Linked DNA regions of Hahella sp. HNIBRBA332. The protein of the gene in region 3 interacts with the protein of the main gene of each other region in a pairwise test. Links are inferred from orthologs where the notes say so. Each region holds a gene or a part of one and is shown on either strand. Other genes may lie near its edges. The genes, in order: O5O45_RS02755, O5O45_RS01430 and grxD.

Region 1 (9,597 bases), 3.4 Mb from region 3 along the record:
ATAATGGACTCGCCGTATAGGTGCAGATCCTGAAGAATGGATAACTGCAACGGCGTGATATCCGGGTTGGCGGCAAGCTGCTCCAGCTTCTTGAAATACGCCTGGAAACTGATCGAAGCGCCGCCGGACTCTCCCGACAAGCGACGATAACGATACCGCTCCCACTTCTCCATTTCTTCTTCATTCAGCGTGCCAGGAAAATTTCTCGCGCGATAACGGAAAAGCATCTCCTGCAGCCTTGGATCTTCAAAGGGCAACTCCAGCTCCCCCAGCACTTCCGGCGACTGCTCATGAATGAAAGTCATCAGTTCCCGGTCGTTGTTGCTGAAAAAGCCGCCGCTGTAGAGCATCAGGTCTGGATCGGTTTCGCTGTCGTCCATGGGCTCGTTAAACACTTCCGCCACCAGTTGCTGAATATTCGCCGCCTGACGCAACGCCTGCAGGTGAGATCTCAGCTTGTCGCCGTCCAGCTGAAAACCGCGCAATCTCTCCGGGTCCATGGTTTTGAGAATTTTGCTCTCCACCAGAATCGGACACTTGTTCAGATGCACGACTTTCAACGGGATACGCTCAGCGCCTTCAGGAAGGTCCTCATTTGAGGTGAAGATACGCTCTCGAATCTTCTCCACCGGCAAGTGCGTCCAAGTGGATGGATCAGCGCGCAGATCATAGACGATCACGCCGTTGGGATTGGTTGGATGGCGCGCGACGGGAGCCACCATGGCGCAACAGCCCAATGCCGCCGGAAATTTGGAGGACACATGAAACAAGGGCTTCATGCGCCCGATATCCACCAGTCCTTCCAGAACTTTCTTATTGCGATGGCCAAGCACATAGTCATACAACTTGGGTTGCGCCGTCTTGATCAGTCGCGCCACCGCAATGGTGGCGTAAACGTCAGACATAGCGTCATGCGCCGCCTCATGCGTCACGCCATTAGCCTTGGTCAGCTCTTCCAGGCGAAAGCTGGGGACCCCTTCCGCGTTCATGGGCCAGTTTATACCGTCGGGCCGCATGGCGTAGGTAAGCCGCACCATATCAATAACGTCCCAACGGGAATTGCCGTTTCGCCACTCCCGGCTGTAAGGATCGTAAAAATTGCGGTATAGCGTATTGCGGGTGACTTCATCGTCGAAGCGGATGCTGTTGTAGCCGACCACACAGGTTCCCGGACGGGAGAATTGCTCGTGGATCAGACGGATAAACTCCGCTTCACTCACGCCCTCCGACATTGCTTTCTGCGGCGTGATGCCGGTAATCAGGCAGGCTTCCGGTTGCGGCAATACGTCTTCCGCCGGCTTGCAGTACATCACCAGCGGCTCTTCGATGGGGTTGAGATCCAAGTCCGTGCGCACGCCCGCAAACTGAGAGGGCCTGTCTCTGCGGGGATCTGCGCCCCAGGTCTCGAAATCGTACCAATAAAAGGTGTCAGCCATTTAACTACTCTGAGTCGTCAATCAGGCGCCCATGTTAGCCAATAGCGCTCCGTTCGTCATGTTGGATTCCCGGCCGAATGCTGGCACAGCATTTGAATATGTTTGAAATAAGTCAGGTATATGCGCTTTCCAATGCCGGAAAAAACGCACTCAGAGATAACAAGGTAGCCGTCATGGGTTTAATTCGCACTTTATTTGAATACGGAAATCAGGCGTACGAAGGCCTGAAACAGCCCACCGCCGCCCAGCAGACAAAGGCCGACGCGGCCATGGACAATCATCCTGAACCAGGAACCGTGACCCTGTCCGGTCAGCCGCAGGAACAAAGCTCCCGCCCCCGGGTCATGATCAAAGAGTTTCAGCAAGGTGTCGGGCAAGATACTGCCTTTGTGCAACAGACGCTCAGGCAAAAGCTTGCCGAGTATGGCGTCACCAGTGTGCGCGGACAGGTTCGCCTGGGTCGCAACGAGACCGGCGCGCTGGAAATTTCAGGCGCAATTCCAACGGAAGCCAAGCAGAAGATTGAAGCGGATATCAACCGCAACCCGGATATCAAGCAAACGTTCGTGCGCCTGAGTAATCAGAAGCCCGCATTGGATTACGTTCAGAACGTGATGCGCCTGCAGAATGCATACGGGGGCGACAACTCGCTGTTCAGCTCGCTGCTTTCCTCCAATCCGCAGAATAACTCCCTGCAGGACATCGTGCAGCGCTTTCACAAAATGGGGTCCGCCGCCGCGGAGATGACCGCAAATTCCGGCGCCGCCTTCTCCATCTCGATCAGTTGATGCGCGCCGCCGCTGAGAATCCGGCGGCGCATTCATTCAGAAGCCGGAAATATCGCCCGCGCCTTCCCTCAGGATCACCGGCGTATCGTCGGTCAGATCCACAACGGAAGTGGGCTCCATGCCGCAGAAACCGCCATCAATGATCAAGTCCACCGCATGCTCCAGCATCTGGCGAATCTCATAAGGATCGGTCATCGGCATGTCTTCGCCGGGCATGATCAGTGTAGAGCTCATCAGCGGCTCGCCCAGCTCCTCCAGCAGCGCCTGCGCAATGCGGTTATCAGGCACCCTGATGCCAATCTGACGCCGTTTCGGATGCAACAGCCTGCGCGGCACCTCCGAAGTCGCCGTTAAAATAAAGGTATAGGCGCCGGGGGTGTGGTTTTTCAATAGACGATAAGTACTGTTATCCACCTTGGCGTATGTGGAGATATCGCTTAAATCCCGGCACACCAGCGTGAAATTATGCTTATCATCCAGGCGACGAATGCCTTTGATGCGGTCCGCAGCGCTTTTATCGCCGATGGCGCACCCCAGCGCATAACCGGAATCCGTGGGATAAACAATAACGCCGCCGCTGTGAATGATTTCCACCGCCTGACGAACCAGACGGGCCTGTGGGTTATCCTGATGGATCTGGAAGAACTGGCTCATTGACCGCCCGACTCCGTTTTGGCTTTTTTGCTGCCGCCCATGCAATTGGGCGAATCCGGGGCCTGGCCTTTCTCCAGCCATTCCTGTGGGGTGAACGTGTGCAGCGCCAGCGCGTGAATGCCCTGTTGCATCAGCTCGCCCAGCACCGCATACACCTTCTGGTGCCGTTGCACGGAGCGCATATCCGTAAACTGCGGCGTCACCAACACCACCTTGAAATGGGTTTCCGAATTGGGAGGGACGCTGTGCATATGGCTTTCATTGATCACCTCCAAGTGCGTCGGAGTGAAAGCCTCTTTTAACTTATTCTCAACAGAGATTTGGATTTTCATATTTTATTCAGCAGATAGGATTAGATAGCAAGCCGCCGCGACGGGCCCCGTCGCGGCGTAGATAATGACTACACTATAAACCACTCCGCCGCATTCGACGAGCGGAGCGGCCACCGCTTACCTCACTGTGACGTCGGCCACTACCGGATAGGGCTCCGCGCGATTGGCCGCATAGTCCCGCATCCACACTTTAAAGATATACTTTCCCGGCGCCACGACACTCCCTGTGCCGGAACGTCCATCCCAGTCGATCGCGACGTGATGTTCGCCAATCAGAGGCTCCCGATACAGCTCCCGCACTAAGGAGCCGCCCCGCGCCTCGTAGACGTACACGGTGGTCAGAGCGCCTTCATTGAGATCGAACTCCAGTCGCGTCTTGTCATTGGATTGGTCACCGTTGGGGGTGATCACGTCCGGCGTAACGCTGATATTGGCCCATTGCGGAGCGACCGTGTCCACAATCACCCGCAACTCCCCATTCACACTGATTCCCTGCGTGTCCGTAGCCGACAGCGCAATCACATAACGATCATCCGCAACTGTAACCCCACTGAAATCACGCCCATCCCACAGCTTATTCAGCGAAACGCCGCTGCCTTGTTGACGAAACAGCTCCACTCCATCGCGGTTCTGATAGCTGAGCGTCCAATCAAGACTTTTGTTGAAGCTTGCTTTAAGCGTGACGTTATCGCGCCGTCCATCGCCGTCCGGACCAAATTCCGCATAGTTGGACTCATAGCTCAACAACTGCGGCGGTTCCGAGTCCGATACGGTGTTCACGCTGAAATACACTTCCGCCGGAGCCGCCGCCACGCCGTCCACATCCACGCCAGTAATCAAGAAGCGGTAGGAGCCGTCCGGGGTCACCACGCCGTTGTGGTCCAGTCCGTCCCATGTTAAATCGAAGATTTCCCCATTACCGCGAAACAGGTTCACGGGTTCATTCTCCGACGTGAGAACGGAAGCCTCCCATTGCAGCGGGGCGGTAAAATCGGCGCGCACCCTCAACGTATCGTTGGCGCCGTCTCCATTCGGACTGAAGGGAGAGGGCTTGGCGGTCGCGTTCTTGATCGCCGCCAAGCCCTGCATCCCCCGCGCCACGATAATCTCAAAATTCCCACTGCGATTATCGTCCCAGGCGACGAATATGTCGCCGGACGCATTGACCGCCACCTTGGTCACCAGAGACCCCAGTTCGCTGGGAGATATATTAGCGGCGGGTGAGAAGGTCAGGGCTCTATCAGTGGAGAAAGCGAACATCGCTTCGTAGTTGCCCGGCGTCGTATCCTGCCAAACGACATACAGCACGCCTTCGGCATCCGTGGCCAGATCCGGGCCGATTGAGGCCCCCGGGTTGCGGCTGATGTTGCCGGGCGGCGCAAAATGCTGTCCGCCATCCTCAGAGCGCGCCACATAGATCTCCGCCTCATTATTGATCTGCTCACTCCAACCGATATAAACATTACTGCCCGCATCCGCCGCCAGCGACACTGAAGAAGACACCGCACTGCTAGCGGAAATACTAACCGGCTGAGAAAAACTGCGCCCACCGTTCCTGGAGTACATGTGATAGACATTCTGCGCATTGGTCCAGGCTACATGGATACGCCGATCCCCGCCCGCCGTCATGCGTACGCTGGAGACAAAGTTGGCTTTAATCTTGGCGACCTGCTGAAAGCTGACGCCGCCATCCGCGCTCTGGGTCACTATCACCTCTTCCGTCCCGGTGTCTGTCCAGGCCACATAGATCACGTTAGCCGAATCCACCAGAATATCCGCCCGCACGGAAGCGCTGTCATCTCCAGACAGACTGACGGCCGAGGTAAAGGTCTTGCCGCCGTCTTCCGAACGCACGTAAAGGATCGTAGAGGCGCCGTACAGGGTATCCTGCCAAACCACATGCACGTGACCGCGGGAGTCCACCGCCACGTCCGGCGCGCTGGACTGCCCAGAGGGCGACGACAGCTGCTTCGGCGGCGTGTAGTTTTCACCTTTGTCGCGAGAGCGCGCGAACATCACTTCCTTCACGCCGGAACTGTTATCGTCCCAGGTCACAAAGAGATTATCGCCTTGAGCCACCAAGCTGGGGTTAAAACTTAAACCCTCTGAATAGGACAGATTCACAGGCGGGTAAAAATTGATCTCCGCCCGGGTCGGAAAAACAAAGGCCGTCAACAACGCAAAAAGGGCCACACCCAAATGAAGTTTACATCCTGTTTCTCGCTTAAAAGTCCTTATTACTTTCATTTTCCTTCTCCACAGCGATCATTGCGATCACCGCTATTTCCTTATATTCGCCGTCCATCCCTTTGTCAGGGCGTCGCGAAGGGAGAACTGCACACTTCGCTTATACGCGTAAGATCCTGACCTCAGATCCCTGCGATCACAGCCCCTCGCCTTTGGACGGTTCCATTTCCTGCTTGAACGCCTGACACCGCTGCGCACGCTCCGGCGTGGAGTGCTGGGCCCATCCCGCTGATTGGTCCACGCCTTGGCAGGAGTTTCGGGAGAGCCGCAGCGCCATCATATAACCAACCCCGCCGCCAGGACCATGGCCAAGTCCGACAGATGTCTGCGCACAGGCATTATTACAGTGAGTTTTGGGTCGCCCCGAAGCATTGGAAGACGGGGCGCGATGCAAAAAGTAGCTTGTTGTTACATTTTTAAATTGCTCACAAAAACCATTTAAGTTGAAGTAGACATTGCCCTAGTCCGGCTTTTCACAAGGTTTGCTGTCTGTCGAAAAAGTCGCTGAATCAGGTGCGGTTCAACTCGCTCCGCACATTTTTCGGCAAAAGTTAGCGAGATTGGTGGTTTACTGCCAAACTTAGATATACATCAAACAGTTAGACGAACGCAGACTATGAAAATCGGACTTCTAGAAGACGACCAGAATCTGGCGGACCAGCTATTGCTAAATCTGCGGAACTCAGATTTCCAATGCCGCCACTACAATACGGGGAAAGATTTTTTATTCGCCGTCACCCATGACAGCTTCGATTTGCTCATCATGGACTGGCAATTGCCGGATATGGACGGCATCGACATCCTCCGCAAAGTGCGGCAGCAGCAGGAATGGCCGATCCCGGTGTTGTTCCTGACTCAGCGCGAAGCGGAGGAAGATATTATTGAGGCGCTTGAGGCCGGCGCCGACGATTACATGGTGAAGCCGGCGCGGCCCGGCGAACTCATCGCCCGGCTCAAGGCGCTGAGCCGGAGAAACCGCACGGAGGAAACCGATGCCGAAGAAGCCAGTTATGGCCCCTTCAGCATCAACCACAAGAAACGGACCATTCAACTGAACGGCGAGCCGCTGACGTTGACGGACAAAGACTTCGATCTGACGACGTTTCTGTTCGAAAACAAAGGCCGCCTGCTGTCGCGCAAGTACCTGCTGGAAAGGGTCTGGGGCGTCAGCAGCGACATCAATACCCGCACCGTGGACACTCACATGAGCCGTCTGCGGCGAAAACTGGGAATCAAACCGGAAAACGGATTTCGCATTAAGACCATTTACCAGCACGGTTATCGGCTGGAGGAAGTGGAATAGGCCGCATTGTCCGGTCATCGCGGCCAACAATTGACGATACTGTGAATATTGGGAGGCTGATTGAAACAGAGCAAACGCCACCTGTTGTGGTTCTGGTTCCTGTGTTGGTTCTCCTACGCCGGGTTCGCCCAAGAGCCCGACAAGATGGAGTGGACCTACACCACCCGACCCAATGACAGCCTGCAAAGCATCGGTGAGCGCTTCCTTGCGCCCAATCGCGGCTGGGACGCGCTCATGCGCTATAACAGCCTCAACGACGCCTGGTCGCTGACGCCCGGCACGCAACTCAGAATTCCCGTCGCCTGGCTGCGCCACTATCCACAGTCCGCCTCTTTACTCAATCTGCGCGGCAAAGTGTGGCTGCGTAAGGCGCACACTTCTCACTATGTGCTGGCGACGTCGGAAGCCAAACTCGAAATCGGCGATGAAATCAAAACCGATGAAGGCTCCGCGCTGGTTGGATTCGCAGACGGCAGCGAGCTGACGGTATCCCGCCAATCCATTGTGATCTTCAATACCCTGACCCATTACGGCGACACCGGCATGGTGGATACGAGACTGCGTCTGCTGCGCGGCAAAATGCAGCAGAAAGTGACGCCGCGCAGAGGCCCCGCCTCCCGCTATGAAGTCTCCACGCCCTCCGCCGTCGCGGCGGTGCGCGGCACAGCTTTCCGTCTGCGGGCGACCGCCGACGTCACAGTGGCGGAAGTCACGGAGGGTATAGTGGAAGTCTCTAACGCCACCGCCTCCCGCAAACTTTACAAGGGGCAAGGCGCCACGATTGGCTCAGGCTCCTCCTTCTCTGAAATCCAGTTGCCGGAAGCGCCGGAAGTGTCGGCCTCGGCGGTGTACAACGCCGTTCCGGTGACGTTGAGCTGGGTCCCGGTAACCAATGCGACAGCATACGTTATCGAAGTATTTAAAGGCGACGGGAAGGAACTACCGGTTTTTTCCCAGCAAATTGACGCTCCTCTGGTTGAGCTACCCGATCTGGGCAATGGCGACTACCGCTTATTGCTGCGGGCGGTGGACCCGGGAGGATTGGAAGGCGTGGATACGGAAGTGCGCTTCAAAGTGGAGCAAAAGGCGGAGCCGGCGCAGCTGATTACGCCGCTGACCGGGGCGTTGCTGCGAGAACCGCGCCCCGTGTTCCGCTGGCGACTGGACACGCCAACCCAGATGTCCAGCCTTGAAATCTCTACCGATCCCCAATTCACCGCCCTCTACACCCGCACCCCCTTCTCTTCCATCTCCAGCGCCCAAGCCGAACGCAACCTGAATGCAGGCGAATATTTCTGGCGTATCGCCACACTGGCTGGCGGCGACGATTTTTCCTATAGCGAGCAGCGGAGATTCACCATCCTGGGAAAGCTTGACGACACCCACGTCATAGCAGTGAATTATTTTGACGAAAAAGCGAAAGTGTTCTGGAAAAGCGTGCCTAATGCAGACCGGTATATACTTCAATTGGCGGAAGACGAGTTTTTCAGTCGGGTCATTGAAGAGCAACAGGTGGAGAAAACCTCCGCCAACCTCCGTCTGACGCCGGAAAAGACATACTGGATTCGCATCAGACCGGTTGCAGGACCGCTCTATTCGTCGAACTTCGGCGCGATCCAGGCGGTCAGAATAGAGCCGTAGGCTCCGCCAGCCCCGTTATCCGCATGAGGCGTATCGGGCGCAATCTACGTCAGGATTAGTTTACTCACAACAATAAAGGGCCCTTATGGGATGATCCCAGGCAAACCTGATGCGCAGCCCAACCCGCCTTCCAAGCGGGACAATGCTCCCCAAGTCCGCCACAGCCGCGGCTTTCCCGTCACCGAGCGTTATCTCTTCGCCGCCATTCTGGTGGGTCTCTGTTTCCTGTTGATATCCAGCGGCTGGATGCAGCGACTGGATTACCTGTTTTATGATTTCTGTCTCAAGGTGCGCCCACTCAGCACCAGCACCACCAGCGTCATCGTCGCCATTGATGAAAAAAGCCTGTTGGAATACGGCCGCTGGCCCTGGCCGCGAGACCGTCACGCCACCCTGATCAAACGCCTGCGCAATTCCGGCGCCCGCGCGGTGGCGTTCGACCTGCTGCTGTCAGAAAACAGTTCTCCTGAGGCTGACCAGGAATTCGCTCAAGCCATGGCGGAGGCCGGCAAGGTGTTTCTGCCTCTGCACATCGATCACGTCGGCAATACCGGCCACCTCACCGAAATTTTGCCCATCGCGCAGTTTATCGACACCGCAGAAGGCCTGGGACACGCTCAAATGGAATTGGACGCCGACGGCATCGCGCGGGGGTTATATCTGTATCAGGGCCTGGGAGACAGTCATTGGCCAAGTCTGGCGCTATCGGTATACCAGAATCTGTATCCCGAAGAGCGCCAACAGAAAGAAGAGCAGGATAACGGCGGCGCCTTCAACGTCCGCGAGCAGTATCGCCTGATCCCCTTTATCGGAGCGCCAGGCAGCTTCCCAACGCTGTCCTACAGTGAGGTCATGCATGGAGAGCTTCCACCGGACTACTTCCAGAACCGGGTCGTATTTGTTGGCGCCACCGCCGCTGGTCTGGGCGACTTTCTGCCGACGCCGGTGTCGGGCGCCTCCACCAGCATGGCGGGGGTGGAAGTGCACGCCAATGTCTTTGAAGGGCTGGTGCGCAAAAACATGCATCGCCTGATTTCTCCCACCTGGCAATACCTGCTGTCACTCAGTCTGGTGCTGATCGCCGCCCTGGTGTACCCGCGCGTCTCGCCGGAGAAAAACCTGCCGTTAACTCTCGCCCTGGCGTTATCAGTGTTAGTGTTCAGTTATCTGTTGCTGCTGCTGGACCACCAATGGTA
Region 2 (9,499 bases), 3.7 Mb from region 3 along the record:
AGGAAAAATCCTGGCGTTCGAGATCTTGTCGATACTTTTCAATAGGAGTCGTCACTGCCTGACTCGCCTCACTGATAAATGATATTCAAGTCGCCAACTAATTATAGTTGGCCGAAATTGCGCGCTTATTTTGCCTTTTTCTTAACATATTGACTACACGGGTAAGGGATATTCCCGATCCCTTCACATACCGCGTCGTTGTGAGGGTCCAGTGCGACCAAAAGCTACCCGCCAGCAATGGAAATCGAAGCGCTTTTGTCGGTATACTACCTCACTCCTCCGGTTCACAATTCCTTGCAAATTTAAGTGTTGAAAGAATTATGGGATCTACCATTGTTATAGCGGCGGTAACTTTTCTGGTCGGTTTAGGCCTGGGCGTTCTGCTGCACAAGCTGTTGCACTCTGAAACCGCTAAAAACCGGCGTTTGGAACGCCAGATCGATCATCTGCAAGATCAACACACCCGCTATCAAGCGGAAGTCGCTGAGCACTTCTCTCGTACGGCGGAGATGCTAGGCAAACTCAACGCCAACTATCGCGATATATTCAATCATCTGGCTGTCGGCGCAGAGCGCCTGTGCAGCGACAGCGAGTTTAAATCGCTGGTGTCGTCCGCTACGCCTTCGCTATCCGTGAAGCGTAAAGAGGGTAAGAGCAAAGCTGAGGAAGAGTCGGTCTTTGAACCGCCTCGGGATTATGCCCCCAAAGCGGACCCGAAAGAAAAAGGCACTCTATCAGAGGATTATGGGTTCGAAAGCCGCTCGCATAACCCACCAGAAGCCGCTTCTGAAAGCGAGAAATATTAATTCCGCTTCCATGCGCGATAATCCGGTTAAGCCGGGTTATCGCCATCGAAGAATCTCACTTCCACGTCGACACTGTCAGCAAGCGCTTTACCAAGCGCCTGCACGCCATAACGCTCTGTAGCATGATGCCCCGCCGCAACATATACAATGCCCTGCTCGCGCGCGCTGTGCACAGTCTGCTCCGAAATTTCGCCACTCAAATAAACGTCCACCCCCAAACTTACTGCCTGGTCAATAAAACCTTGCGCTCCGCCAGTACACCAGGCGACAGTGCTGACCACTCGGCCAGGGTCGCCGCCAACAATCATAGGCGTGCGCTGCAATCGGTTAGCAAGGTGTTCGGACAGGTCGCTGACTGACATCGGCTGAGGCAATGCACCTTGCCACAACAGTCCTTCCACATCCCCTGCTTTGACCCTGCTTTCAACAGAAAAGCCCAGGTGCGTAGCCAAAGCGGCGTTATTGCCATAGTCTGGGTGAATGTCCAGCGGAAGATGGTAGGCGATCAGGTTAATGTCGTGCTGTAAAAGTTTGGCGATACGTCTGCGCTTCATACCAACAATAGCCGCGCTCTCGCCCTTCCAGAAATAACCGTGGTGCACCAGCACCGCATCAACGCCTTGCTCAATCGCGGCGTCCAACAACTGCTCGCTGGCCGTAACGCCGCACAGAATCTTGCGAACGCTCGTGCGTCCTTCCACCTGCAAACCGTTAGGACAGTAGTCCCTGACCCGGTCCGGTTGTAACCAGTTGTTCAGCAGTGTCATTATTGTTGAGATATCAGTCATGGCCTACTCCTCCATCGTTGCAGTTATGTTAACATTCCGCGCCAGTGCCGCCAAAGAACGAGAAAAATGAGACAGTTAGCAGCCTATGGAATCGCCGTGGCAATTGGTTTGTTAGCCGCCGGCGCTTATCTCTTTTTTATGAAGCATCCGACGCTACAACCCCAACCGGCATTGACTTCATTCGCCGACGCCGTTGAGCACACGCTGCCTTCCGTCGTCAATATCTACAGCGAAGAACCCAATCCTGCGCTGTCCGATGCTATTTGGAACAATCCTTTATTTTCCAATTATTCCAAAAATATTACGCCACCCGAGCCCACGCTAAGCAGACTCGGTTCCGGCGTCATTATTGATAAACAAGGCCACATCCTGACCAATTACCATGTAGTCAAGTCCACGGAACTGATTAAGATCATGCTGTCTGATGGCCGGGAGACTCCCGCAGAAATCGTAGGCTTGGACAGCGAAGCAGACCTCGCCGTACTAAAGCCCAAACAGGACGGACTTCAGCCAATTCCGGTCAGCCAATCTCAACCCAGAGTGGGAGATATCGTACTGGCGATCGGCAACCCGTTTGGCGTCGGCCAAGCCGTGACGCAAGGCATCATAAGCGGCTTAGGACGATCTAACCTGGGACTGGCCACCTATGAAAACTACATTCAGACAGATGTCGCCATCAACCCGGGGAATTCTGGCGGCGCCCTAATTAACGCCAAGGGCGAACTGGTTGGTATCGTCACCGCAGTGTTCTCAACCACTGGTGGTTATCAGGGTATCAGCTTCGCCATTCCTGCGCAGTCAGCCATGGCGATAGCTCAGGACTTAATCCAGTACGGGCGTGTGATTCGAGGATATTTAGGGGTGGAAATGCATGAGCTGGCTCGTCATGAGGCGGATTTTTTTGGTCTTACGGATACCAATGGATTACTGATAACAGGAGTCCAACCAGACAGCCCAGGCAATAAAGCAGGGTTGGAAGCTGGCGATGTGCTTTTGATGATCAACGACATGCCAATGAGGACGTCACAACAGGCTAGAGACTTTGTTTCACACAACAAACCTGGGGATCAGATTAAGCTTACTGTGTTCAGGCGTGGCCAGTCTGTAAATCTAACCGCCACCTTACAACAGCGCGCAGGCAATGAAGGGGATTAACCGGAGGTTACCCCCTTACCGCCTCCAAAGCCTCTAACAGCACTTTCAGCATAGCCTCATTTTCTTCACGGCTCCCAACCGTTAAACGCAGACATCCGGCGAGCTTGGGATGGCCGCCATCCAGCAACTTAATCAAAACACCGCGTTTTTTCATTTCGTTGCAGACAGACTTGGCCGACAGGTCGACACGCACCAAAATAAAGTTCGCCTCACTAGGATAGACTGTCACGCCTGCCACATCGCCAAGATGGGCGCTTAACCAGCTACGCTGCTCCCGCAACGCTTCTGTTTGCTTCACGAACTCGGGAAAATGCCGGATAGCGGTCAACACAGCGTTTTGCGTCAGACAGTTAATGTTGTATGGAAGGCGCACTTTATTCAGTTGTTCAATCCATTCCTGCGCGCCAAACAGCATACCGAAACGCAACCCTGCCAACCCAACCTTCGAGAACGTACGCATCACCACAACATTGTCGTATTCGCTGATCCAGGTCATATAGTCTGCATCGGTAAAAGCCGTGTACGCCTCATCGATCACCACCAACCCAGGGCTTGCGGCAACAATCTGGCGCAGCGTTTCATCATCAAACAGGTTGCCTGTCGGATTATTAGGTTGAGCAATGAAAACCAGTGCAGGCTGATGACGTTTGATCGCGTCCAGCGTCGTCTGAGCGTCTATCTGGAAGTCATCATCCAACGGAACGCCCACATATTCAGCGCCGATGAATGTCGCAATCATCTTATACATGACAAAGCTGGGCTCAACGGAGAGTATTGTCCGTCCAGGTCCGGCTACCGCCATCGCGAGAATCTGGATGATTTCGTCCGAGCCGTTGCCAAACAGCATATCCACAGAAGCAGGCAAGCTATAGAGCCCCCTTAACGCCGCCCTGATGGGGCCAGCATCAGGATCTGGATAGCGGTTAATGGCCGCATCGCGCAAATCCGCGCCTAATTCAGCCTTTAATGCAGCGGGGAAGTCGAAAGGATTTTCCATTGCATCCAATTTGATCAGGCCTGTAGCATCCGCAACGTGATAGGCGGAAAGCGCCTGAACTTCAGGGCGCACCCACCGGGTAATTCTGTCTTTAACGGACATAAACCTATTCCTCTACTATGCGATACTCTGCGGATCGAGCATGGGCGGTCAGCCCTTCGCCACGCGCGAGCACCGAAGCAATGCGCCCGGCGTCAGAGGCTCCGCGACTGGAAAAATTGATCAATGATGAACGCTTCTGGAAATCATATACCCCCAAAGGGCTCGAGAAGCGTGCGGTTCCAGAGGTCGGCAACACATGGTTCGGTCCCGCGCAATAGTCTCCCAAAGCTTCCGCCGTATAACGCCCCATAAATATGGCGCCGGCATGCCTGATATCAGGTAACAACGCATCAGGATCAGCAACCGACAGCTCCAAGTGTTCAGGCGCGATAAGGTTAACCACCTCAACTGCGTCTTTAAGATCTGCGACCTTAATAAAAGCGCCTCGCTCTTTTAAAGACACGGAAATAATATCTTTACGTTCCATACCCGGCAGCAGCTTCTCGATTGAGGCTTTCACCGCAGACAGGCAGGCCGCGTCAGAAGAAATGAGGATCGCCTGCGCATCCTGATCGTGCTCCGCCTGCGAGAACAGGTCCATAGCGATCCAATCCGGATCCGTGCCGCCATCGCAGACCACGCAGATTTCCGAAGGGCCGGCAATCATGTCGATGCCAACAGTTCCGAACACCATACGCTTGGCCATCGCCACGTAAATATTGCCGGGACCGACAATTTTATCGACCTTGGGAATTGTTTCCGTGCCATAAGCCAGGGCCGCCACGGCTTGGGCGCCACCGACGGTAAATACCCGATCGACGCCCGCCACCGCCGCTGCGGCAAGCACCAACTCATTCACTTCGCCACGCGGCGTCGGCACAGTCATGATAATGGAGCCGACCCCCGCCACTTTCGCGGGAATCGCGTTCATAAGCACTGAAGAGGGATAAGCGGCCTTGCCGCCCGGGACATAAATGCCAACGCGATCCAAGGGAACAACCTGCTGCCCCAAGACGGTTCCATCTTCCTCCTTATAGATCCAGGAGGGTTGAACCTGCCTCTCATGGTAACGACGGATACGCTCGGCGGCGCTTTCCAGCGCGCTTTTCAATTCAGGACTAATAGAGGCGAGAGCCTGTTGCATGCGATGATGCGGAATTTCCAGAGCGCTCATTGACGTTGCATTCATATGATCAAAGCGATTTGTATATTCCAACACCGCTTCATCACCGCGAGCGCGCACATCTTTCAACACGCCCTCCACAACGCGGTTCACTTCCGCGCTGTCGTCTTCCTGAAAAGCCAGCAAAGCTTCCAGTTGCGACTTAAAATCCGCCTGACTGCTATCTAACTCACGCATATCTGCAGTTCGCCTCATTCGCTACTTCATTAGTATTCGCCCACAACACCCTCTGCTCAAGCAAGGGCGCATAAAATCATTCTGCGCCCACCGCCTGCGCCAGCTTGTCGAGTATTGGCTGTAAACTGGCGTGTTTCATTTTCATGGAGGCGCTGTTGGCAATCAGCCTGGAGCTGATGTCGCATATTTTCTCGCGCGGCTCTAAGCCGTTGGCCACAAGGGTATTGCCCGTATCGACAATATCTACAATTTCATCCGCCAGCCCCATCAGCGGCGCCAATTCCATACCGCCATACAACTTAATGATGTCAGCCTGGATGCCTTTGCCTGCGTAGTAACGCTTGGCGATATTGACGAACTTGGTCGCCACTTTGATACGCCCCGATTTAGGCGCCGCGCCTTTCATCGCCGCCGTCATCAGACGACAGGTGGCGATTTTGAGGTCCAGCGGCTCATAAAGGCCATCATAGCCGTGCTCCATCAGCACATCCTTACCTGCGACCCCCAAATCCGCCACACCATGCTGTACGTATGTTGGGACGTCTGTGGCGCGCAACACAACCAGCCGCACATGGGGCTGGTTGGTGGTGAAGATCAGTTTACGGCTTTTCTTGATATCGTCTTCTGGCTCAATACCGGCCGCCGCCAACAGCGGCAGGGTATCTTCCAGGATACGCCCCTTGGACAGGGCAATGGTGATGATCGCACTCATTACAGGATTCCGGATATTGGTGAATTGCTTCAGCCCGGCAGCCGACGAATCTTCGCGCCTAATAACTGCATTTTTTCTTCAATACACTCATAACCACGGTCAATATGGTAAATGCGGTCTACAAGGGTATCCCCTTCCGCCACCAATCCAGCGATCACCAAGCTGGCGGAAGCGCGCAAGTCTGTCGCCATTACCGGAGCGCCGGTCAAAGACTCTACTCCCTCCACGATAGCAGTATTGCCTTCCAGCTTAATCTTCGCCCCCATGCGGCGCAGTTCCTGCACGTGCATGAAGCGGTTTTCAAATACGGTTTCAACGATAGCTCCCGTACCTTCCGCCACGGTATTCATGGCGACGAACTGCGCCTGCATATCAGTTGGGAAAGCAGGGTAAGGAGCCGTGCGCAGGTTGACAGCTTTCGGCCGGGCTCCTTTCATATCCAGCTCTATCCAGTCTGGACCTGTGCTGATATGTGCGCCGGCTTCATCCAGCTTCAACAGAACCGCTTCCAAGATGTCTTCGCGAGTGTCTTTTACTCTGACCCGACCACGAGTCGCCGCGGCGGCGACCAAATAAGTCCCGGTCTCCACTCGATCCGGCAATACGTTGTAGCGGCAGCCATGTAGTCGTTCAACGCCGTTAATTTCAATCGTAGAAGAGCCATGACCACGAATATCCGCGCCCATTGCAATCAAACACTCAGCCAAGTCTATGACTTCCGGTTCACGCGCGGCGTTTTCAATTACCGTCTTACCATCCGCCAGCGTCGCCGCCATCAAGAGGTTTTCTGTACCGGTTACCGTCACAGTGTCCATGTATATATGCGCGCCTTTCAAGCGACCATTGATTTTTGCTTTGATATAGCCGCCTTCGACCAGAATATCGGCGCCCATGGCCTCCAAACCGCGGATATGCAGATCAACGGGTCTGCTGCCGATAGCGCAACCGCCCGGCAATGAAACTTCCGCCTCGCCAAAGTGAGCCAGCATTGGCCCCAGCACCAGAATGGATGCCCGCATGGTCTTTACCAGCTCATAGGGCGCAGTCAAATGTTTGATAGTATTGGCGTGCACTTCCACACACATTTTTTCGTCGATCATCAGCTCAACGCCCATGCGGCCCAACAGCTCAATCATGGTGGTGATGTCGTTAAGATGCGGCAGGTTGCCGATAGTGACGGGCTCATCCGCCAGCAACGTCGCAGCAAGGATGGGTAATGCGGAGTTCTTCGCACCGGAGATACGAATCTCCCCATTAAGCGGTTTGCTACCGCCGATCAATAATTTGTCCATTAAACTTACCTGGGTTGGAAAACGAATTATTTATTCGCGGCGGCCCACTCATCGGGAGTGTATGTTTTGATAGAAACAGCGTGTACGGTGCCGTCAGCGATCAGATCATGGATGCAGCTGTACACCGCTTGCTGTTTTTTGACGGGAGTAAGGCCGGCGAAACGTTCGCCGACGGCAACAACCTGATAATGATAGCCATCACCTTCTACACGGACTTCACAGTCGGACAGCTTTTCTTGCAAAATTTCTTGCAATGCTTCGGGTTGCATGCGCCCACTCCTCGTTATTCGTTGGCTGAACTAAACGAGGCATTTTAACCCAAGCAGGGGCTGGGCCCAAGTTATGGATTGGAAACAATTTGCAGCGACAGCCGCAAATTGCTTAACTGGAGGGATATTTACAAGTCAGTCTGGCGCGTCCGCCAGCGGCAAAACAGTTTCAACGCCGCTAACACGCGCAATATCAAACATCTTGCCGGACAGCCCTGACACACTGACGTTTAGCTCTTTGGCCTCCGCCGCCGCAACCAATCGCAGCAATAACGATATCAATACGCTTTGCGCATTCTCAACGAGAGACACATCTATGCGCAGCGGCGAAGAGGCGTCTGTCGTCCGTACAGAGTTTTCGCCCTCAGCCAATAAGTCAGTCACGCAGGAGAGATCAACCGCTCCAGAAATGCTCAGCACCGTTTCTCTGGATTGCTCATCCCTGGTGCAGGTCAATCTTGCCGACATTACTTCGCCTCGCTAGTCAGTTCATCTTCTTCGATCCGACTGGACCAGCTATCTACAACTTTGGTGATGTCGCCATTATGCACGTTAACTTGCTGCTCAAAGCGGTCCTTGAATGCAAGGCCTATATTCACGCCATTTACGATGACATTCTCCAGCAACCATTTATTGTCGCGATTTCTATACATCGAATAGATAACCGGATACTTGTTGCCAGATGCAGAGATCACTTCCAAATCCACACTTGCACGCCCCTCATCTCTTGGATTGATGGTGGCAGTCAATACGTTGACTTTAAACTCGCCACTCTCCACCAGCGCTTTGCCGTATGCGTCAAACAAGCTCTTTTTGAACACTCCAACAAACTTTTCTTTCAGCTCATCACTGGCTTCTCTGCGATATCGCCCCATTACCCGTGCGGCAATGCGGTCAAAATCAACCAGATTTTCAAGCGCATCTTGCATCACGCCATAAAATTTTTGTGGATTCTCGTAATAAGTCTGCTTTTCGGATTGCAGCTTGGTAACCAGCATTTTAGTGCTGTCCTGCACCACGCCAAAAACGTCTTGCTGTGCGTTGGCCTGCGCCACAACAGCAAACGCCATCATCGCCATGACTGCAAACACACTCCCAATATTCTTCACTGTTAACATCATGTAAATTGCCTAACTGTTTCTTTGCCTGACTAGCACTAACCAAAATTCACGACTTTATTTTGAATTCAGAGATACAGCGACCTACTTGCTGGTCGCAAAGTCGCTTATCAGCTTCTCTAAATTTAGCGCGCCCTGCGTACTATAAAAGAAGTCTCCGTCCTTTAGGGCTTCCTCGTCCCCACCAATAGAGACATTAATATACTTTTCCCCCAAGAGGCCTGCGGTACTGATAACTGCGACACTGTCCGCACTCAGATAGTTCACATCCGCATCAATATCCATTTCCACAACAGCCTTGGACGACTTGGGATCCAATGCAATACTGTTGACGCGCCCGATAGTGACGCCGGACAAGGACACTTTACCCCGCACCCTCAACCCACCCACATCAGTAAATTCCGCATATAACTTGTAGGTATCCTGCGTAGGACTCAGCGACAACCCGCTCACTTCAAGCGCCAATAAGAACAACGCCCCAATGCCGGCGACGATGAACGCCCCTACAGATATCTCCAGCGTACGAATCCGCATATTAAAAATCTCCAAACATTACGGCGGTCAAAATAAAATCCAGTCCCAGCACCGCTAACGATGAGTAAACAACTGTTTTGGTGGTCGCAGAGCTGATGCCTTCAGAAGTAGGTACCGAATCATATCCCTGAAAAACGGCGATCCAGGTACACACGACGCCGAACACAATGCTCTTGATAATCCCGTTGAGAATGTCATCGGAGAAGTCCACAGACGCCTGCATATTGCTCCAGAACGACCCCTCATAAACGCCGAGCCATTCCACCCCCACCATTTTACCGCCCCAGACGCCCACAACGCTAAATATCATGGCCAACAAGGGCATAGCGATAAATCCAGCTAGAAGCCGCGGGGCAATAATCTGCCGCAACGGGTCGACCCCCATCATCTCCAGACTGGATAATTGCTCCGTCGCCTTCATTAACC
Region 3 (9,589 bases):
ATAGTTTGAGTTGATCTTTTCCGAGCCGACAAGGCGCAGACGCATATCAACATTACTGTTCTCGTAGGCTTGGTTGCTGTACTCGATATAAGACGCAATACGGGCGTCGATATCGCGACCGTTGGAGGTCTGTGTCGCTTGGTCAATGTACAAAACCAGTACGTCTACGGTGTTCTTCGCATGCGCGGAGCCAGCTCCGACGCTGGCGGCGAACATGAGGGCGGCGGCTTTACTAAAATTCATTATAGTTTTCCTTTTTTCATTTATATTTTATGAGTTGCTTTGAGGCTGCTCGGGCGTGGGTAGATCCAGAGGTGGAATCGGCACGCCGTCTTCAGTTGGGGTGATCCGGCTGTTTATTTCGCCTTCGTCGGTAAGGGTGACCTGTCCGGTGTCGTTATTGATGACAGCGGAATAAGTGCCGGTGCGGGTGGCGATGACTACATGCGTGTCCATCTCTCCGCGGGTGATGATAACGTTATCTGTCGGAGCGCCGCCGACCAGCGGGCCTTTCCAGACTTCTATGGTGTCCAGCTGATTGTGAGTGGAAGTGATTTCCGCAAGCAGCGATTCATTTCTTTGCGGGATGGGCAGTTCCAACTGCCTTCCCACGCGCAGCTTATCCAGCGCTTCCATATTGGCGTGCATCCTTTTGGCGGGGATGCCGTTCACAACAATATCTTCAGCTTCCCCTGGAGCGCTCCACATAGACATGACTTCGTTGGAGTCGTTAGCGTCCAGCTCATCATTTACAGGTTCAGGCGGAGGTCCGTCAGCGGAAAAGTCCGCATCAGCCTGCGTCGCTGTGTTAGCGGGGGGCTGTGACGTCGTGGTCCTAGATTGGGCGTCAAGCGGCGCTGGAGGGTTGAGTGCGGCGTTAGCGGGGGCCGCGCCTCCAGGTTGAGCTTCATTGGAAGCGGCTGGCGTGTCGGGGCTTGGCTTGGGGCCGTCGGAATAGCGAAGTATCCCCACGACCGACGCCAAGGCGACCAGACCGGCTGCGCCCAGGATCATTGGCTTCTTCATTTGCGTTCCTTTCTGACTGTGTTTGGAATAGAACAGTTAACATTCCGCTCACATTCATCCATAAACGAGCGATCTTACCGGGCGGTCCGAAAATTTAGCCAAATGACGTCAACGCCTCAATCGTGCAAATGGGCATTGGACTAATGGCTTACTCTTGCTTGTCTACTTGGTCAGGTTTTTGGAGGGTGTAAATATTGGGGGTTTAGGATGAGTGGATTTAGGTGATGTGAAAATAAGGAGTTAGGCCTTTTTGCTTACCATTTGTTACATAAGGCGACACTTCTCTAACAGACACGAAGACGGGAGAAATTCATAATTCGTTTCGTAAGGGATGACTCTTTGAGGTTGTAGTTCTATCGAACTTTCCTTGTTTCATTGTGGGGCTATTTTGGCCCCTCTTTTTTTGCCCGCCTTCCAGACTTCAGACTTCAGACTTCAGACTTCAGACTTCAGACTTCAGACTTCAGACTTCAGACTTCAGACTTCAGACTTCAGACTTCAGACTTCAGACTTCAGACTTCAGACTTCAGACTTCAGACTTCAGACTTCAGACTTCAGACTTCAGACTTCAGACTTCAGACTTCAGACTTCAGACTTCAGACTTCAGAGCTGAACTGCGCCTTTATTTTTTAAACGCGATCAAATGCTCGGCCTTCAGGCGGATGGCGACTTCCGCATCAACAGGAAAGTCCTGGTGGCTGGGCGTCAGTGCTTCCAGTTTGCGCCCCGAGCTGAGTAGGAGCCGATAGAGTGTCGAGGAGCCAGCGAATATCTTGTCGATAATCTTGGCTTTCTGAGGGGAGGTGTCGTCGAATACCAAATCGTCAGGACGGATCAATACTTCAACGGCCTGCTGCGGATTCCAGGGGTAAGCCCTGTTGCCGCGAATGACGCCAAGTTCAGTTTCAACGCTGTCATGGGTGGTCAATACGCCAGGTAATAAGGCTCCGCGGCCGATAAAGTTGGCGACAAAGCGGTTGGCGGGTTCGTGATACAGATTATAGGGCGTATCCCACTGCTGTAAGCCTCCTCCATGCAAAATGCCAACATGATCAGCCATGGCAAAGGCTTCGTTTTGGTCGTGGGTCACTAAAATAGCTGTAATGTCCCGCTTTTTGAGTATTTCCCTGACGTCCAGACTGAGGCGCGAACGAAGCTCCGCATCCAGATTGGAGAAGGGTTCATCCATTAGCAGCAGCACTGGATCTGGCGCAAGCGCGCGAGCCAGGGCGACACGTTGCTGCTGGCCTCCTGAAAGTTGATGAGGATAAGCATTGGCGTAAGCTGTCATGCCGGTAAGCTCCAGCATGTCTCTCAGCTTGGCGTCCGCCTCCGTCGCGGAACGGTTGTGCAGGCCAAACTTGATATTCGCCGCGACGCTTAGATGAGGGAATAGCGCATAATCCTGGAACACCATGCCGACTTGGCGTTTCTCCGTCGGTACGGTGGTGGATGGCGTAGAAACCGGCGCGCCGTTTACTCTCACTTCTCCTGCAAAGACGGGCTGAAAGCCCGCCAGTACACGTAGAACTGTTGTCTTGCCACAGCCGCTGGGGCCAAGCAAACTGGCTATTTCGCCTTTGTTCAGCTGAAAAGACAGGTGAGATACGACTGCCTGGTCACCATAGCCGCAGCTAAGGTCTTTTGCCTCCAGCAGGGGGGCGCTCGCTACCATGTTAAACCTGCTTGCCGTAGAGCAGGAATTCCATGAGAGCCTTTTGCGCATGCAAGCGGTTCTCCGCTTCGTCCCAGACGACGGAGCGTTGGTCGTCCAGCATGTCTGTGCTGATTTCCTCGCCTCGGTGTGCGGGCAAGCAGTGCATGAACAGCGCATCAGGCGCGGCTTTATTCATTAAGTCAGGGGAAACCTGGAATTTGGCGAAGGCTTTTTCCCGCTCCGCCTGTTCTTGCTCTTGACCCATGGAGGCCCATACGTCTGTAACGACCAAATGGGCGCCTGCGACGGCGTCAGACGGGTCACGGAATATCTTCACCCTGTCCGCGTTCTGTTCTACTAACGACTGCATTGGCTCATAACCCTGGGGGCAGGCGACCGCCAGCTCAAATCCGAATTGGCGCGCTGCATTGATGTATGAGTTGCACATATTGTTGCCATCGCCAATCCAGGCGACTTTCTTGCCACGGATGGAGCCTCTATGTTCGATATAGGTTTGTATATCGGCGAGAAGTTGGCAGGGGTGGTAGTCGTCAGTCAGCGCATTGATAACTGGCGCAGAGGAATACTTGGCGAACAGCTCAAGCTTGCTGTGCTCAAAGGTGCGGATCATGATGATGTCCACCATGCGCGACAGAACGCGTGCACTGTCCTCAATGGGTTCTCCGCGCCCCAGTTGTGTATCGCGAGGAGAAAGAAATATGGCTGAACCGCCAAGCTGCGCCGCTCCCGCCTCAAAAGAGACGCGAGTCCGGGTGGAGGACTTCTCAAAAATCATTCCCAGAACCTGACCTTGCATCGGTGTATAGGCCTGCTTGCTTTTATGCTTGGCTTTCAGCTGGATGGCCCGCTCAATCAGATAATCCAGTTCAGCCGGGGAAAAGTCACACAATGTCAGAAAATGTCTGATGCTCATGGTGCGTTACTCGCCATTTCAGTAGGTTTAAGACAAATATAGAAGGAATGAAAGACGACGGCAGTCGCCTTTCAGTATGCACGGCTATAAACCTACCTTGGTTTTTTTCGATCGTCCGCAGCGTAGAGCTTGATCAGTCGCACCAGTGTCGTTACTAGATGTTCGGCTTCAACGTCCGTCATAGTCAATGCTGGCAACAGCCGGATTACGCGATCAGACGTGACATTAATCAGCAGTCCCACTGTTTGCGCCAGGGGAACTAATTCGGGGCAGGACTCAGTCATTTCTATGCCGATCATCAGACCCTTGCCGCGGATATCCTTGATATATTCGGCTCCGCCCAACTCCTGCTTTAGTTTGCTGAGGATTTGTTCGCCGAGAGTGCGGGCCCTTTCGGCCAAATTGTTGCTTTGAATCGTCTTGATGACCGCCATCGCCGCCGCGCAAGCTAGTGGGTTGCCGCCGAACGTAGAGCCGTGCGAACCGGGATGAAACACCTCGGAGGCGACGCCTTTGGCCAGGCAGGCGCCAATAGGTACGCCATTGCCCAGGCCTTTGGCGGTTGTTACGACGTCAGGGGCGATACCGTAGTCTTGATAAGCGAAGTAAGCGCCAGTGCGGCCATTGCCGGTTTGCACTTCATCCAGCATCAACAGCCAGCCTTTGGAGTCACACAGCTTTCTCACGGCATGGAGATATTCTACTGGGGCGATGTTAACGCCTCCTTCACCCTGAATAGGCTCCATTAGCACCGCGACGATATTATTGTTTGCGCGGGCGATATTCTCCAGGGTTCTCATATCGTTGTATGGCGCTCTGACAAAGCCCGACACCAGCGGCTCAAACCCTGCCTGCACTTTACGATTGCCAGTTGCGCTCAGAGTGGCGAGGGTGCGGCCGTGGAATGAGTTATCCATGACGATGATTGAAGGCGATTCAATACCTTTCTTTTTACCGTATAGACGGGCTAACTTGATGGCGGCTTCATTGGCTTCGGCGCCAGAGTTGCAAAAGAAGACACTGTCCATACCGGCGACTTGACACAATAGATCGCCCAGTTGTTGCTGTAGAGGAACCTGATAAAGATTGGAGCAGTGCAAAAGCTTCTTGGATTGGCTGCAAACTGCTTCGGAAACGGCAGGGTGCGCATGACCCAGCCCACATACGGCGATGCCGGTTACTGAGTCAAAATAGCGGTTGCCTTGAGTATCGTATAACCAGCAACCTTCTCCATGCGTAAAGGCGATGGGCAGTCTGCCATAAGTATTCATCAGGGTTGGACCGGCCATTTTCTTCGTCCTCTTATATACAACCTTAAACTCTATATATGGTTGAAAACCCTATATAACGCAAAAAGGCAGCCCCGGCTGCCTGTTCCAACAGCTATAGTATAGATAATTGTTACACATGGCAACGAAGCCCAGGGAGGCCCTGATCTGGCTCAAATTTTCTGGTTAAGAGGGGGATGAATTGTCCCTGAAGAGGCGATTTTTTTCGCGTATACTTCCACTCCAGAAAGGGCGAAGCACCTTATTTTTAGCGCACTATGTCGATGTCTGTTTAAATCGACATCGCCAGCGCTTAAAAACATAGTAAAATAGTCAACCAATCACTCAATGACTGTTATTAAAGGTTAGGTTTATGGATGTCATCGAAGTTATCAAAGAGCAATTGACCAGCAACCCTGTCATTCTTTTTATGAAGGGGTCGCCCAATGCTCCTCAGTGCGGATTCTCCGCTCGGACTGTTCAGGCGTTGATGGCCTGCGGTGAGAAATTTGCTTATGTGAATATTCTGGAGCATCCAGAAATTCGCGAAGCGTTGAAAACCTACTCTAACTGGCCGACTTATCCTCAGCTTTATATTAAAGGCGAGCTGGTTGGCGGATGCGATATCGTCACTGAGCTATACGAATCTGGCGAATTGCAAGGAATGGTGAAGGGCGCTGCCGTCACAGAGTAATCATTTCGAATATGCGGTTTTGGTCCTGCAGCTATAGCTTAGCTGGCAGGGGTGTACAGGATCTGAACCAGATAACTGTAACCAAATACGCTGTCTGTAGAAGGTGGGCGTTGATAGGGGTTGGCGGCGTATGCGCTGCGAATCGCCGCAGCGTCCAGCTTCTCGTCCCCGCTACTTCTCTCAACTTCCGCTTTAACTAACATTCCTGTTTCTTGAAATTGCAACTTGAGTACGACCATACGGGGCTCTGTAAGGTCGCTATATTCATATTGATTATTGTATAGACGATTTTGCGCCAAGTGGCGAACGAGATAGGGCCAGAATGTCGAATGTGTTGATGGTTGGCTTTTTAATAGCTCCAAGATGGATGCGTCCATTTCATATGCTTTGCTTTCCGACGTATTAGACCTCTTATCATTGGGCGGCGGCTCCCCCTTAAACAGGTCGCTTACCCAGCTCAAGTTGGTGCGATTTGCATTACTGCGAGGTATTCCCGAGAAAGTATCTTGTTGCTTGCCTTTCCATGGAAGTGTGTCGTCGACAATGTCCTTTGGCGCATCGGTTTGTATCGGCTCGCTTTGGGTTTGAGTTTCTAGGGAGCTGGGCGCTCGTACGCTGAGGGTGACTGTAATTGTTGAATTTTCTTTTTGTGGAAGCTGGATAGAAAATAGTAGAAGCAGTATGCCTGCGTGAGCAAGGATGGAGAAGAAGATAGCGTTGGCGGTGAGCCCGCCGTTAAATTCACTGTCAGACATAAAATATATAGGACTTGAGGTCTGCAGTGAATTTAACTTAATTCATGATCCGGTAGAAATGAGTTTCCGTCAGTTATGTGAAGCGGGTAGTCCTATTCCGCTTCACGCTGCTTTGCCTGACATCTTTCTCAGGTTGCCGATAACGGCGTCCATCGCCCTGTCAAACAGAAGGCCTTCTTCCAGCGCTTTGATACGTCCTTTGCGAAATTCGTGCGCCAGCTCGCCTCGGGTTTTCTCGACGACTTTCAAACCTAAACGGTTAACGAAAATGTAGGTGTCGGAGTCCTCGATTTTTGTGGATAGTTTGCATCTGAAGCGAGTTCCATTAACCAGGGAAAACTCGATCCAGGCTCCACTCTCCATTTCATCTACCTTGGCTAGATATTCAGCCAACGCGGCGTCCTCGTATTCGCTCTGCCGTTCTACTGCTGTTTTCGCAGCGGGAGTGAGCTTTTGTTCTATAACTGCCGCGACAGGTACGGGCGGCTTGGGTGCGTCATTCTGTGCGCTGGTTATAGATTGTTGCTTGAAGGTTTCTGTCAGCGCTTTTTTCAGTTCTCCCAGCATGTGCTCAAGTTTGGCGGAGTTGTAGGAGACTTCTTTTAAGCCGGCTTTGAGGTTTTTTAGTAGCTGGGGAACAACTTTGACCCAGCGCTGCCTGGCTTCAACTTCGGCATGTGGCTGTAAGCACCAAGTCAGTTCGTCCACCACTTTTGTGCACTGATTCAAGCGATGCTCCGTGTCCTCTTTCAAGTAGGCCAGGAACATGACGCGGCTCCATCCGCCGCGAAGCAGCTCAACAGCGACGGGGGGGAGAGGCTGTGCCGCGATTTTTTCACTGAGAATCTGCTCTACCACTTGATGGGCTTTGTGAGACTTGACGCGGCCTATTTCCGCTTCTTTGGTTCGCTGCTCAACCAGTTTCGCCTTGCGTTCTTCGCGGCTTAAATATTGAGAGAACTCTTGGTATATCTCTTCGAAAAGCTCGCTTTCACCGTTGAACTCTTCAAGGATGCGTTGAACGGCGCGATGAATTTGTTCGTAGAGCTTGTCGCGTTTTTTCTCTGATGCATCGCTCCAGCCAATACCTGCTTTCGCCAGCGCGTTTAACAGCTTGCGAGCCGGGTGGGATGGCTTGCTGAAGAAGCTTTTATCTCTGATCGCGACTTTTAGAATGGGAATTTGCAGGCGGCTAATAAGAACCTGAATTGGAGCCGACAAGTTGTAATCATCAAGGATAAACTCGAAGAGCATGGAGACCAGGTTGATGAGATCCTCATCTACTTGGTCGAGCGCTGTCGCCTTGCCTGACTTCTGGCTTTCTTCGGTCAGCAGCCCTTGTACCGCTGAGCGCAGATCTAACGCTACGACTGGCCCTTCCGCCAGATTCTCAGTGCGAACGCTGTGCTGCAAACGAGATAGGATTGAAAGTAAGTCTGCATCTGCAATGAATTGCACATTTCCTGGGGGGGGCGCTTGACGTCCGCCGGCTCCAGCGTTTGCGCCTTGTTGCTGCTCAGAGCCTGGAGGTGTGCTTCTCAGAGCGGATAACAGCTCCTGCACTTGGCTAAAGACGTCGCCTGCACTGTCATAACTGTTAGCGTCGCTTTGCGCTTCCAAAGGGCGTGCGGAGACGTCGGAAGTTGACCGGGGAGTGACGCGGGATTTTTTGGCTGTGTATTTCAGGTTGGGCATTACGCCGGCCTGAATCAAAATTTTGTTGGCTTCCTCAAGGCACTCGACCAGGTTGCCCATTACATAGCGGTCGAATTGCTTGTAAACGATCAGCTTCTCTTTTATTTCGATATCAAGGCCGATACAGGCGTCAGAAAATGCCTTGCAGATGTGCTCTGGATCTAATGGATTTACCGCATTTTCTTCATTGGTTTCGCCATACACACTGGATACGCGTGTCTGAAACTGCAATAGTGAGCCGGAGAAGTTAGCTCTTGCTTTGCTGATCATGCTGTTAATCGCGACGGACTCTTCCAAGGCGTCGTTCTGCACTAAGCTCAGTACGTCCACATCAACATTGTCGGACAATGTTTCACTGGATTTGTTTTGAGAGGGCGGCTGATTGAACAGTCGTGCGAGTTCCTGCTGGAAGTGGTTTTCTATCCCCTTCCTCTTTATACGGATTTCACGCATGGCTTCGAAATAGCGATTCTGCTCATTGTTTGTATGAGCGTGATTTGCTAGTTCAAAGAAAGAATCATCAACACCATCGAACATGCTGTTGAGGAAATTAAGGAGCATTGAGATGGAGTGATCGCGAATACGCGTAAGCAACTGCTCATCCGCTGGCTTTGGGTGAGCCTTCACGCGCTCGCGAATGTAACTTACACCGCTCCCCTTATTCATAAACTTCTCCTGTTGCACCCAAATGGGGCGTCAAAAACAAGCTGACAACAGATATTGTTATTTTTTTGGGTATGAGTTCGGCGGTGAGTCGTTATAATAATTGCCGTCCATTTTACGGCTTTATATACAAAAATCTACCATAAGTTACTAAAACAGTCTTGCCATCCGGGGCGGGATTGCATCATTTCGGTCAATTCAAGGCGGTCGCACCCTAGGGTCGACCGCCTTGGTAAGGGCGTTAATAGCTTCAGTTCGTATAAACTGGACCGATGCCAACGCTCCAAATTACTACACTGGTGGCGATCAAAGCTACAAGCATGACCAGGCCAACAGTCAGAACGCTTGTGGCGAACATGAAGCCTCTTTCTTTGGGGATTTTCATCAAAATCGGTAGACCTTCGTAAAGAAGGTATACAGAGTAAGATACCCCTACTAATCCTGCGAACATGTCTACCCAAATATTGGGGTAAACGGCTATAGCTCCCATGATAAATAATGGTGTCGCTGCGTATGCAGCCAGCTCAATGCCTCTGGGCGCATTTTTGTCTACACCATAAGTAATTGCCATGAAGTCGATGAATTTGCCCAGAATATAGATTCCGGACAGCATCGCCACGTAGAAAAGCGCGCACAGGTTAAAGGCGCTGACTTGCGTTAGCTTGACGGTTTCTTCGCTGCCAATGGCCCAGCCCACTTGCGTGGAGCCGATATAGGCGGCAATGGTTGGAATTAAGGCCAGTAATAGCGTGTGTTGTACGTACAGTCGCCCGGTTGTGGCGCGCTCTTCGCGTATTGACAGCCATTCCTGATCGGGATGCGTAAAAAGACCTAACGTGTGGCCCAGGATCATATAGGAAGCCTCCTTCTTATTTTTATGGTCACTATTACTTCATA

The links.
Region 1: the proteins of grxD (region 3) and O5O45_RS02755 interact in binary tests that used the Escherichia coli proteins (3 or more experiments, as listed by UniProt). The link is inferred for Hahella sp. HNIBRBA332 from one-to-one orthologs.
Region 2: the proteins of grxD (region 3) and O5O45_RS01430 interact in binary tests that used the Escherichia coli proteins (3 or more experiments, as listed by UniProt). The link is inferred for Hahella sp. HNIBRBA332 from one-to-one orthologs.

What each region holds. Positions count from the first base shown.
Region 1 is NZ_CP132203.1:556,709-566,305, reverse strand. What follows is about bases 1,543-4,387. They hold O5O45_RS02755 (BolA family protein), read right to left. Parts: upstream 3,211-4,387; coding sequence 2,875-3,210; downstream 1,543-2,874. Other genes in these bases: O5O45_RS02750 (hypothetical protein), read right to left, coding at 3,328-4,387; O5O45_RS02760 (L-threonylcarbamoyladenylate synthase), read right to left, coding at 2,261-2,878; O5O45_RS02765 (hypothetical protein), read left to right, coding at 1,610-2,224. Also shown: sbcB (exodeoxyribonuclease I), read right to left, coding at 1-1,436; more of O5O45_RS02750, read right to left, coding at 4,388-5,265; O5O45_RS02745 (hypothetical protein), read right to left, coding at 5,594-5,737; O5O45_RS02740 (response regulator transcription factor), read left to right, coding at 6,074-6,760; O5O45_RS02735 (FecR domain-containing protein), read left to right, coding at 6,821-8,401; O5O45_RS02730 (CHASE2 domain-containing protein), read left to right, coding at 8,492-9,597. UniProt on the Escherichia coli protein: Transcriptional regulator that plays an important role in general stress response. Has many effects on cell morphology, cell growth and cell division. Acts by regulating the transcription of many genes, including dacA (PBP-5), dacC (PBP-6), ampC and mreB.
Region 2 is NZ_CP132203.1:278,138-287,636, reverse strand. The notes cover bases 5,801-8,547. They hold O5O45_RS01430 (BolA family protein), read right to left. Parts: upstream 7,422-8,547; coding sequence 7,179-7,421; downstream 5,801-7,178. Other genes in these bases: O5O45_RS01420 (MlaC/ttg2D family ABC transporter substrate-binding protein), read right to left, coding at 7,889-8,542; O5O45_RS01425 (STAS domain-containing protein), read right to left, coding at 7,557-7,889; murA (UDP-N-acetylglucosamine 1-carboxyvinyltransferase), read right to left, coding at 5,890-7,152; hisG (ATP phosphoribosyltransferase), read right to left, coding at 5,801-5,860. Outside these bases: cell division protein ZapE, read right to left, coding at 1-55; O5O45_RS01465 (Z-ring associated ZapG family protein), read left to right, coding at 321-806; O5O45_RS01460 (Nif3-like dinuclear metal center hexameric protein), read right to left, coding at 833-1,594; O5O45_RS01455 (S1C family serine protease), read left to right, coding at 1,661-2,749; hisC (histidinol-phosphate transaminase), read right to left, coding at 2,757-3,848; hisD (histidinol dehydrogenase), read right to left, coding at 3,853-5,148; more of hisG, read right to left, coding at 5,225-5,800; outer membrane lipid asymmetry maintenance protein MlaD, read right to left, coding at 8,624-9,073; lipid asymmetry maintenance ABC transporter permease subunit MlaE, read right to left, coding at 9,075-9,499. UniProt on the Escherichia coli protein: Involved in cell resistance against acid stress.
Region 3 is NZ_CP132203.1:3,968,287-3,977,875, reverse strand. Bases 4,082-6,918 are described here. They hold grxD (Grx4 family monothiol glutaredoxin), read left to right. Parts: upstream 4,082-5,258; coding sequence 5,259-5,579; downstream 5,580-6,918. Other genes in these bases: O5O45_RS17535 (DUF1631 domain-containing protein), read right to left, coding at 6,437-6,918; O5O45_RS17540 (TonB C-terminal domain-containing protein), read right to left, coding at 5,618-6,334; O5O45_RS17550 (aspartate aminotransferase family protein), read right to left, coding at 4,082-4,906. Outside these bases: biofilm-associated metzincin protease Mep72, read right to left, coding at 1-243; biofilm-associated metzincin protease inhibitor BamI, read right to left, coding at 271-1,026; O5O45_RS17560 (ABC transporter ATP-binding protein), read right to left, coding at 1,649-2,701; argF (ornithine carbamoyltransferase), read right to left, coding at 2,703-3,617; more of O5O45_RS17550, read right to left, coding at 3,710-4,081; more of O5O45_RS17535, read right to left, coding at 6,919-8,695; O5O45_RS17530 (Yip1 family protein), read right to left, coding at 8,943-9,545. UniProt on the Escherichia coli protein: Monothiol glutaredoxin involved in the biogenesis of iron-sulfur clusters.